DNA from 4 places in the Thaumasiovibrio subtropicus genome. Region 1 is predicted to be linked to each of the others. Evidence: predicted binding sites of a transcription regulator. Region 1 holds the regulator's gene; each other region holds the start of a gene.
What was found. Region 1 encodes PurR, which represses purine synthesis genes. Its sites were predicted from a motif close to TNANGNAAACGTTTNCNTNA; they were not measured.

Region 1 (2,209 bases):
ATTCGGTCAGGCAACTTCGCCTTTTTTGCCTCTTGATCCTTTTTATCCTCTTGCGCTGCGGTGAGTGCGAGGGATGCTTGAGAGATGATCTGATCTTCGTCATCCCACCAGGTGTCAGGTATTGCATAATACTTAGTGACAACCGGGAACCCACGCTTTTTGTAAACGTAAGGCTGGAATTGACTCTCCTTGAACTGACGCTCGTTACTGGCGTTAGCACGTAGGTGAAGTTTATCGTTTACAACAAGTGCGAACATGGTTTCGCCTAAGAAAAGGCCAAAACCGCCAAACATTGAACGCGACTTAATTGTCCCAAAACGACTGAGTAACTTTATTGAAGTTTTTAGTACTGGTTTGTCCATGCTACATCTCGGTGATTATGTGAATAGGTCACCACTAATCAGAGCTAGGAACCAAGAATAGACCAGCTGCAGTTCCTGAATGTCAACGCTCTGTCAACTTCCGTGTGTACAACTAGTTTTTCCATCGGCAACCCCGCTACCATTTACCAGATTCGTTAAAAATCTTGTATTTAGGCCGGAAGCTTTGCGTCCCAATCTTTCGAATGGTTTGCCCTGTTCGTGACAATATTTAGCTTATATCAATATAGGTTTTGATCTTCGTCCCAATAAAAACGTGATATTGGTACCATAATTTTGACGGGAAATTTGATAAGTGCAGAACAGAATATTGGCGTATTTGCATAAAAGGCAAAAAAATGCCCGCTTGTTCTCAAAGCAGGCATTTATAAAAAGATGATGAATTTATTTCATACGTTTTACAGACTTACGTACTACCAATTCGGGCTCCATGACGAATAATTGGCTATCGTGTTCTTTATCTTTAATTCTCGCCATCAGTAACTCGACTGCCTTTTTACCTAAACGGTGCTTAGGCTGGTGAATTGTCGTTAAAGGTGGTGAAAAGTAAGGAGATAAATCAATGTTGTCATAGCCAATCACCGAAATATCGTCTGGTACACTAATACCTGCCTGCTCAAACGTACTGATTAACGCCATCGCCATAATGTCATTGAAGCAGAAGATAGCAGTAGGGCGTTGATCCATTGCGATGAAATCTTGCGCCGCTTTCACTGCCGTTTCGCACTCAAAGTCGCCTTCGATAATCCAATCTTGATTGATAGGCAAGTTCGCCTCTTGCATCGCGGCACTGAATCCTTTCATGCGCTCGACACAGGTATTGCGCTGCAAATGGCCTGACACACAACCAATCTCTTGGTGGCCATTGTCGATGAAGTGACGCGTGGCGAGATACGCCCCTTTCTCTGCGTTATCGCGAATCTTATCTGTGGTAACAGATTCTGGTCCCCAGTCCATAATGACCATCGGTAGATCTTTTTGACGATTGAGAATGGCAAGTAGTTCGTCATCAAGATCTGAGCACATGACGAGAAGACCATCGACGCGTTTTTCAGCTAACATGCGTAGGTAATCACGCTGTTTGTTAAAGTTGCCTTCGGTATTACATAGAATCAGTGTGTAGCCGGCTTTGTAGCAATACTCTTCAACGCCGTGAACCACCTCGGCAAAGAAAGGGTTGTTAGATTTGGTTACTAACATGCCAATAGTGCGGGTAGAGTTACACTTCAAACTACGCGCAACGGCACTTGGCGCATAGTTGAGTTCGTCGATTGCTTCCCACACTTTTTTCTGCGTAGCTTCTGCGACGAATCGAGTTTTGTTGATTACGTGCGAGACAGTCGTCGTTGAGACGCCAGCCATGCGCGCAACATCTTTAATGGTTGCCATTTTTTTCTTCTAATATCGTATCTGCCAGCAGTACGCATCGCTGGCTATTATTGAGTGGTTGCGTGTAAACGGTCACAGCAACATTTCATTATGTAATCGCTTGCGTTCACATTCTACTGAGTAAGGACGATAGTGCAATCTTTATGAAATGATATACGGAATTTTAGCGCGACATTGTGATATCAGGGGTACCACTTGCGGCATTTCTCACCACTTGTCTACGTGTTTATCACTATTCAGCACTATGGGTTTACGAATTGCTTGGGTAGTTTATACGCTCGATGCAATCCCATCTCGAGTTACTGGCCGTATTTGCAGTCTGTGTCATTAAATAACATCATGGTGTAGTGTGGTGCCTTTGATACTGTTCAATACAGTAACTTAAGTCGTATATCAAAAAAGCTTGAAGCAGTTCTGCACTGGTTGCATAAAAACCAAAG
Region 2 (2,209 bases), 1.8 Mb from region 1:
CTGCACCCGCGGCTTCCATGCGTTTAACGAGCACTTCTGCATACTTGGTGGGGTGTAAGGTCAAGAACGCTGCGCCAAAACACGCCGAGAACGTTGGTGTTGGCTCAGTAATGCCACGTTCGGTACCGGCAAGTTTCGCGGTGAAGCCAGACAAGAAGTGATACTTGGTTTGCTCTGGTGTCAGTTTTGATACCGGAGGAAGTACGCCAAAGGCATCGGCTGATAAGAAGATGACTTTATTGGCATGACCGCCCTTGGAGACAGGTTTGACAATGTTATCGATGTGGTTGATCGGGTAAGACACACGGGTGTTTTCCGTTTTCGAACCGTCATCAAAGTCGATAGAGCCATCATTACGAACGGTCACATTCTCTAACAGCGCATCACGACGAATTGCATTGTAGATGTCTGGCTCAGCTTCTTTCGATAGCTTGATGGTCTTCGCATAACAGCCGCCTTCGAAGTTAAAGACACCATCGTCATCCCAGCCGTGCTCGTCATCACCAATAAGCGCACGTTTTGGATCTGTGGAGAGGGTTGTCTTCCCGGTACCAGATAGACCGAAGAAGATCGCAACATCACCGTCTTTGCCCATGTTGGCCGAACAGTGCATTGAAGCTATGTCTTTCAGCGGCAAGAAGTAGTTCATCATCGCGAACATCCCTTTCTTCATCTCGCCACCGTACCAAGTACCACCAATCAACTGCATACGTTCGGTGAGGTTAAATACGGTGAAGTTTTCAGAATTCAGGCCATGCTCTTCCCATTTCTGGTTGGTGCAACGAGCGCCATTCATGACAACAAAATCAGGCTCGAAGGTTTTGAGTTCGTCTTCTGTTGGACGAAGGAACATGTTCTTCACGAAGTGAGCTTGCCATGCCACTTCGGTAATAATGCGAATGCTTAAGCGCGTGTCTGGATTGGCACCACAGTATCCATCAATCACGAATAAACGCTTGCCAGACAGCTGGCCTGTGACTAATGCTTTCAGGTCATCCCAAACATCTTGTTTTATCGGTTTGTTATCATTTTTAACAGCGTCTGAGGTCCACCACATGTGTTCCTCGGTTGTTGCGTCTTTGACAATGTATTTGTCCTTCGGCGAACGTCCTGTAAAGATGCCTGTGTCGACAGCCACCGCACCAAGCTCGGTGATGACACCGCGCTCGTAACCTTCTAGGTCACTGCGAGTCTCTTCTTCAAACAGCATGTCGTAGGATGGGTTTCTTACGATTTCAACAGTATTTTCAATACCATAGCGAGATAAGTCCAGCGCATTTGCAACCTTGTTGTCGACGTTTGTAATTGTCATAGGTGCTCCTTAGGGTAACTTGGGTAAGATGTTGTAAGAATCATTATCTGGTATCCATGCTAGCAACCAAAATCTGGAATTTCAGGGAGGCCAGTCAAAAAATAACCACAAATTTGTTAAGGGAAAGTAATATTTTATCGTTGTTTTTCCCTTGTTTAGTTTACAATTGTCATAAAGGGATACGCCAGCGTATTTGATTAATATTTATTCAAAAATAAGTCTGGTAAATCAGTGGCTTTGGTGGGGTAAAAATGTGCCTCAGCGCAAATTTATAATGAATTCACGGGCTGAATGTGGCGGAAAGTTTTGAGGTTTTTTATTATCGCAAAATAAAAAACCGACCTTTTGGTCGGTTTTTTAGTATTCCATTAGGGAATGTTATATGTATGGTCTTGCTTAGTGTGCTTGATTGCCTGATGTCTGGCTAATTGGACTTTCGAATAAAGCGGCAACATCAATCCTATCAAATTTGTAACTTGTACCGCAGTAATCACAATGAAGGGCAATTTCACCTTCTTCCGCCAAAATCTGATCGACTTCTGCACGATCAATGGAACGAATCGCCGATGCGCTGCGCTCACGCGAGCAACTGCAATTAAAGGCGACAGGTTGAGGTTCAAAGAGCTGAACACTCTCTTGGTGATAGAGGCGATAAAGCACATCTTCCGCGTCTAGGCCAAACAGCTCATCGTTTTTGACGGTTTCTGTCAGTTGTAGCAAGTGGTCAAAGTCCTCTTCGCTACCTTTATCGTCGGGCAGTACTTGCAGCAACATGCCTGCCGCATTCGCTTGGCCGTCGTGTTGGCCGGTACGTAAGATAAGGCGAGTGCGAAGTTGCTCAGAGTTTGCGAAGTAGTTTTCCAATACCTCTGAAAGGGTTTCCCCTTCAAGGCCAAC
Region 3 (2,209 bases), 820 kb from region 1:
TTAAGAGTCAGAATGGTATTGCTCACAAGCTAACAAAGTGTTCTCGATGAGCGTGGCAACCGTCATCGGGCCAACGCCCCCAGGGACTGGTGTAATGTGGGAGGCTTTTTGAGCTGCGATATCATATTCAACATCACCGACCAAGCTGCCATCGTCGAGACGATTGATGCCCACATCAATCACAATTGCACCCTCTTTAATCCAATCGCCTGGAATAAAGTTCGGTTTGCCCACCGCAACAACAACAAGGTCTGCTTGGCGTACATGACCTTCTAGATCTTGAGTAAAGCGGTGACAGGTTGTTGTGGTACAGCCAGCAAGCAATAGCTCTAGTGTCATGGGACGACCGACAATGTTCGATGCGCCAACCACAACGGCATGCTTACCATGGGTCGGAATATTATAACGCTCGATGAGCGTCATAATTCCCTTTGGGGTACAAGAACGTAGTTTAGGAATGCGTTGGCAAAGACGCCCGACATTGTATGGGTGGAAGCCATCAACATCCTTTTCAGGAATGATGCGTTCCAGTATCTCGGTGCTATCCAAGCCTGCTGGAAGCGGAAGCTGGACCAAAATGCCATCTATCGTGCCATCTGCATTGAGCTCGTCAATCAGAGACAGTAACTCTTCCTGCGTTGTCGTATGTGGCATGTCAAACGATTTAGAGATAAAACCGACTTCTTCGCACGCTCTACGTTTACTACCGACATACACTTGCGATGCAGGATCTTCACCGACGAGGACTACGGCGAGTCCTGGCGCCCTTAAACCGGCATCGGTCCGCGCTTTAACGCGCGCAGCGACTTCTTGGCGGACGGTTTGAGAAATGAGGCGACCATCGATAATTTGCGCTGACATGGTTTTCCTTTTGTGATCATGGGCTGACGTTTTGTCGCATAGTTTGGCAGAGATTGTTAATAAGATCCACTAAGCAAACGTTTGCGTCGGGGGTTATTTAAATGAAATGTTAACGCTAAGTTTTTGACAATACTGTAAATAAACCGAGAGAAGGGTAGGCAAAAAAATGGAGCAACTATTTGGATGGTGCCACTTAATTTCTGGAAAGTTTATGCTATCGCCGTATTGTTAGGCGCTAAGAGGCCAGACTTTAATCACTTGAACTAAAAAACGAAATTTTCTCTGGGTCGCCCGTTGACCTCACGAGTTCGACCCGTATAATCACTTCCCACAATGCGCCCTTAGCTCAGTTGGATAGAGCACGTGCCTTCTAAGCATGTGGTCACAGGTTCGAATCCTGTAGGGCGTGCCATATTGAGAAAAGCCAACCTTCGGGTTGGCTTTTTGCGTTGTGCACCATTTTCCCATCTCTGCTGATTTTTTCTCCAGTTGCGTAAATACTCTCAGGAATCATGATCTCACCCCAGTTATGTTTTCGAACCGATAGGCATAATCAAGAGGGTGTAAGAAAATATCTCTTGGTGTGTCGTTTCATGAATCAAGGAGGGTTTGTGTCTCGCCGAGGGGTAAAAGGGATAGCGGTTATAGGGGGGAGTTTAGGTCATGCGATCGCAGTCAATACGTTGTGATTTGGGATTTTTTAAGCAAGAAGTTAACACAGCAGAAGCGCTACCGCTGTTGCTTGCAGAGCAGGTAAAAGGGCTAGCTAAACCCGATGAGATGTTGTTGTTTAAGCAAAAGTTTGGCGACTACGCTAAAGCGTACAGTGTTTGTCTTGTTTATGAAGACAACATTGCCTGTCTAACCTATGATGATCATCAGCTCATAACGCATCGCGCGCCGATTTCAGCATTGCAACTGCTGTACACCGAACAAAATGGGCAAAGAGAAGCTGTTCATCTGCAGTTCTCTGATTGGTCTATGGTTTTCGAATACCAACGTAACAAACCTCATCCCATCGATGATTTTTTGACATTGCTTCGCCAAGGTGGGAAATCGACAGTGGCGGTAAAAAACAATGTACTGCCAATGCATTCATTAAAACGTGTCAGAGATGTGCCTTTACCTGAGCAAACCCGCAGGCATTCTGGCCAACCTTTACCTAACGCCTTGTTGATCAATGTTTGCCAATCCAGACCCAGTGCTGAAACGGTCGATGAACAAACGAAATCATACTGGCTAGTCGAGCAAGCTTGGAATGCCGATTTATCATTGTTGGGGCATTTTCGTAGTGAAGTAAGGCAAGCGAACGCGAGAGGAGGATTGTCTCGCTTGTGGCAACAAGGTG
Region 4 (2,209 bases), 1.3 Mb from region 1:
GTTTTTCGCCACATAACGCGCTGCATATGCCGCTGAGCGGTCAACTTTTGATGGATCTTTACCAGAGAAAGCACCACCACCATGTCGAGCTGCACCACCGTAGGTATCAACGATGATCTTACGGCCTGTTAGACCACAGTCACCCATAGGGCCACCGATAACGAAACGGCCAGTTGGGTTGATGAAGAAGTTAGTGTCTTGGTTTAGCCACTCTGAAGGTAGTACTGGCTTGATGATCTCTTCCATTACCGCTTCACGCAAATCTGATGTAGAGATTGAATCACAGTGCTGAGTTGAGAGTACAACAGCATCAATACCGACGATCTTGCCTTGGTCGTAAGCGAAAGTCACTTGGCTTTTTGCGTCTGGACGCAACCAAGGAAGCGTGCCATTTTTGCGCACTTCTGCTTGGCGCTCTACCAAGCGGTGAGAGTAAGTGATAGGTGCTGGCATTAACACGTCAGTTTCGTTAGTGGCGTAACCAAACATGATACCTTGGTCACCTGCACCTTGTTCTTTTGGATCAGCCTTATCAACACCTTGGTTAATGTCAGGAGACTGCTTACCAATAGTATTGAGTACAGCACATGAGTCGGCATCAAAGCCCATGTCTGAATGAACGTAACCGATTTCACGGACGGTTTGGCGAGTAAGCTCTTCGATATCAACCCAAGCCGACGTTGTGATCTCACCACCTACCATGACCATGCCGGTTTTAACGTAGGTTTCACAGGCAACACGTGCTTTCGTGTCTTGTTCTAAAATGGCATCCAATACAGCGTCAGAGATCTGATCGGCAATTTTATCCGGATGACCTTCAGAAACTGACTCAGAAGTAAACAGGTGTTTTGACATGAGCGTATCCACTAATAATTAAATAAAGGGCATATGAATTGTAGATTATTTATCCATTCATATGTGTAGAGGTATCTACATCTGGACGTCTATTCTACTTGTAGTGAGATCAAAATCAACATCTCAATGAGGAGGGTTTTTATTAAGTGTGAGCCAATCGTTTGCGTGATGAATGGTTACGCATCAATTGTTTAGGCAAAAATTGATTCATCTGATTGAAATAATAGCGCTATTTGCTCCGTAAAATGTTTGCAGTCATTTACTCGCTTTGCGACAATACCGCCCCGCCAAATGCAGTTTCTCTATAAAAGAATGGCGAGAAACCCTACTAACACTGTTTTTCACTCAGGAGCAGACATGTCGTCTCGTAAACAACTTGCTAATGCAATCCGTGCGTTGAGCATGGATGGTGTTCAACAAGCTAACTCTGGTCACCCGGGTGCGCCTATGGGTATGGCTGATATCGCTGAAGTACTATGGCGTGATCACTTAAACCATAACCCACAGAACCCAGAGTGGGCTGACCGCGACCGTTTTGTACTGTCGAATGGTCACGGCTCTATGCTGATCTATTCTCTGCTCCACCTAGCGGGCTACGATCTGTCGATTGACGATCTTAAGCAGTTCCGTCAACTGCACTCTAAAACACCAGGCCACCCAGAATATGGTTATGCACCAGGTGTAGAAACGACCACTGGTCCACTTGGTCAAGGTATTACCAACGCTGTTGGTATGGCGCTGGCTGAGAAATCGCTCGCGGCACAGTTCAACCGCGATGGTCACGATGTGGTTGATCACTTCACTTATGTCTTCATGGGTGACGGCTGTCTGATGGAAGGTGTCTCGCACGAAGCGTGTTCGCTAGCAGGTACGCTGGGCCTAGGTAAGTTGATTGCCTTCTGGGATGACAACGGCATCTCAATCGATGGCGAAGTCGAAGGTTGGTTTACCGACGACACGCAGAAGCGTTTTGAGTCATATGGCTGGCACGTGCTAGCGGTTGATGGTCATGACAGTGATGCAATCAATGCCGCTATTGAAGCAGCGAAAGCAGAAACGACCAAACCTACCATCATCTGTTGTAAGACTATCATTGGCTTTGGTTCGCCAAACAAGGCCGGTTCTCATGATTGTCACGGTGCACCACTTGGTCACGACGAAATTGCTGCAGCACGTGAATTCCTTGGTTGGGAACACGGTCCGTTTGAAATCCCCGCTGACGTGTATGCAGAATGGGATGCGAAAGAAGCCGGTGCGGCGAAGCAGTCTGCATGGGAAGAGAAGTTGGCAGCCTATGAAGCGGCTTACCCTGAACTCGCTGCAGAGTTTAAGCGCCGTGTCGCGGGTGATTTAC

Region 2: the regulator PurR is predicted to act here: its motif matches at 1,554-1,573, upstream of pckA (phosphoenolpyruvate carboxykinase (ATP)).
Region 3: the regulator PurR is predicted to act here: its motif matches at 931-950, upstream of folD (bifunctional methylenetetrahydrofolate dehydrogenase/methenyltetrahydrofolate cyclohydrolase FolD).
Region 4: the regulator PurR is predicted to act here: its motif matches at 1,005-1,024, upstream of metK (methionine adenosyltransferase).

What each region holds. Positions count from the first base shown of each region.
Region 1 covers NZ_AP023054.1:1,852,450-1,854,658, reverse strand. The annotation lists gene TSUB_RS08360 (TfoX/Sxy family DNA transformation protein) at 1-362, opposite strand, end outside; cyclic di-GMP riboswitch class I at 486-585, opposite strand; gene purR (HTH-type transcriptional repressor PurR) at 765-1,769, opposite strand; gene torD (molecular chaperone TorD) at 2,107-2,209, opposite strand, start outside.
Region 2 covers NZ_AP023054.1:81,819-84,027, forward strand. The annotation lists gene pckA (phosphoenolpyruvate carboxykinase (ATP)) at 1-1,312, opposite strand, end outside; gene hslO (Hsp33 family molecular chaperone HslO) at 1,709-2,209, opposite strand, start outside.
Region 3 covers NZ_AP023054.1:1,031,428-1,033,636, forward strand. The annotation lists gene folD (bifunctional methylenetetrahydrofolate dehydrogenase/methenyltetrahydrofolate cyclohydrolase FolD) at 1-861, opposite strand; tRNA gene TSUB_RS04920 (tRNA-Arg) at 1,197-1,273, shown strand; gene TSUB_RS04925 (hypothetical protein) at 1,525-2,209, shown strand, end outside.
Region 4 covers NZ_AP023054.1:575,631-577,839, forward strand. The annotation lists gene metK (methionine adenosyltransferase) at 1-855, opposite strand, end outside; gene tkt (transketolase) at 1,213-2,209, shown strand, end outside.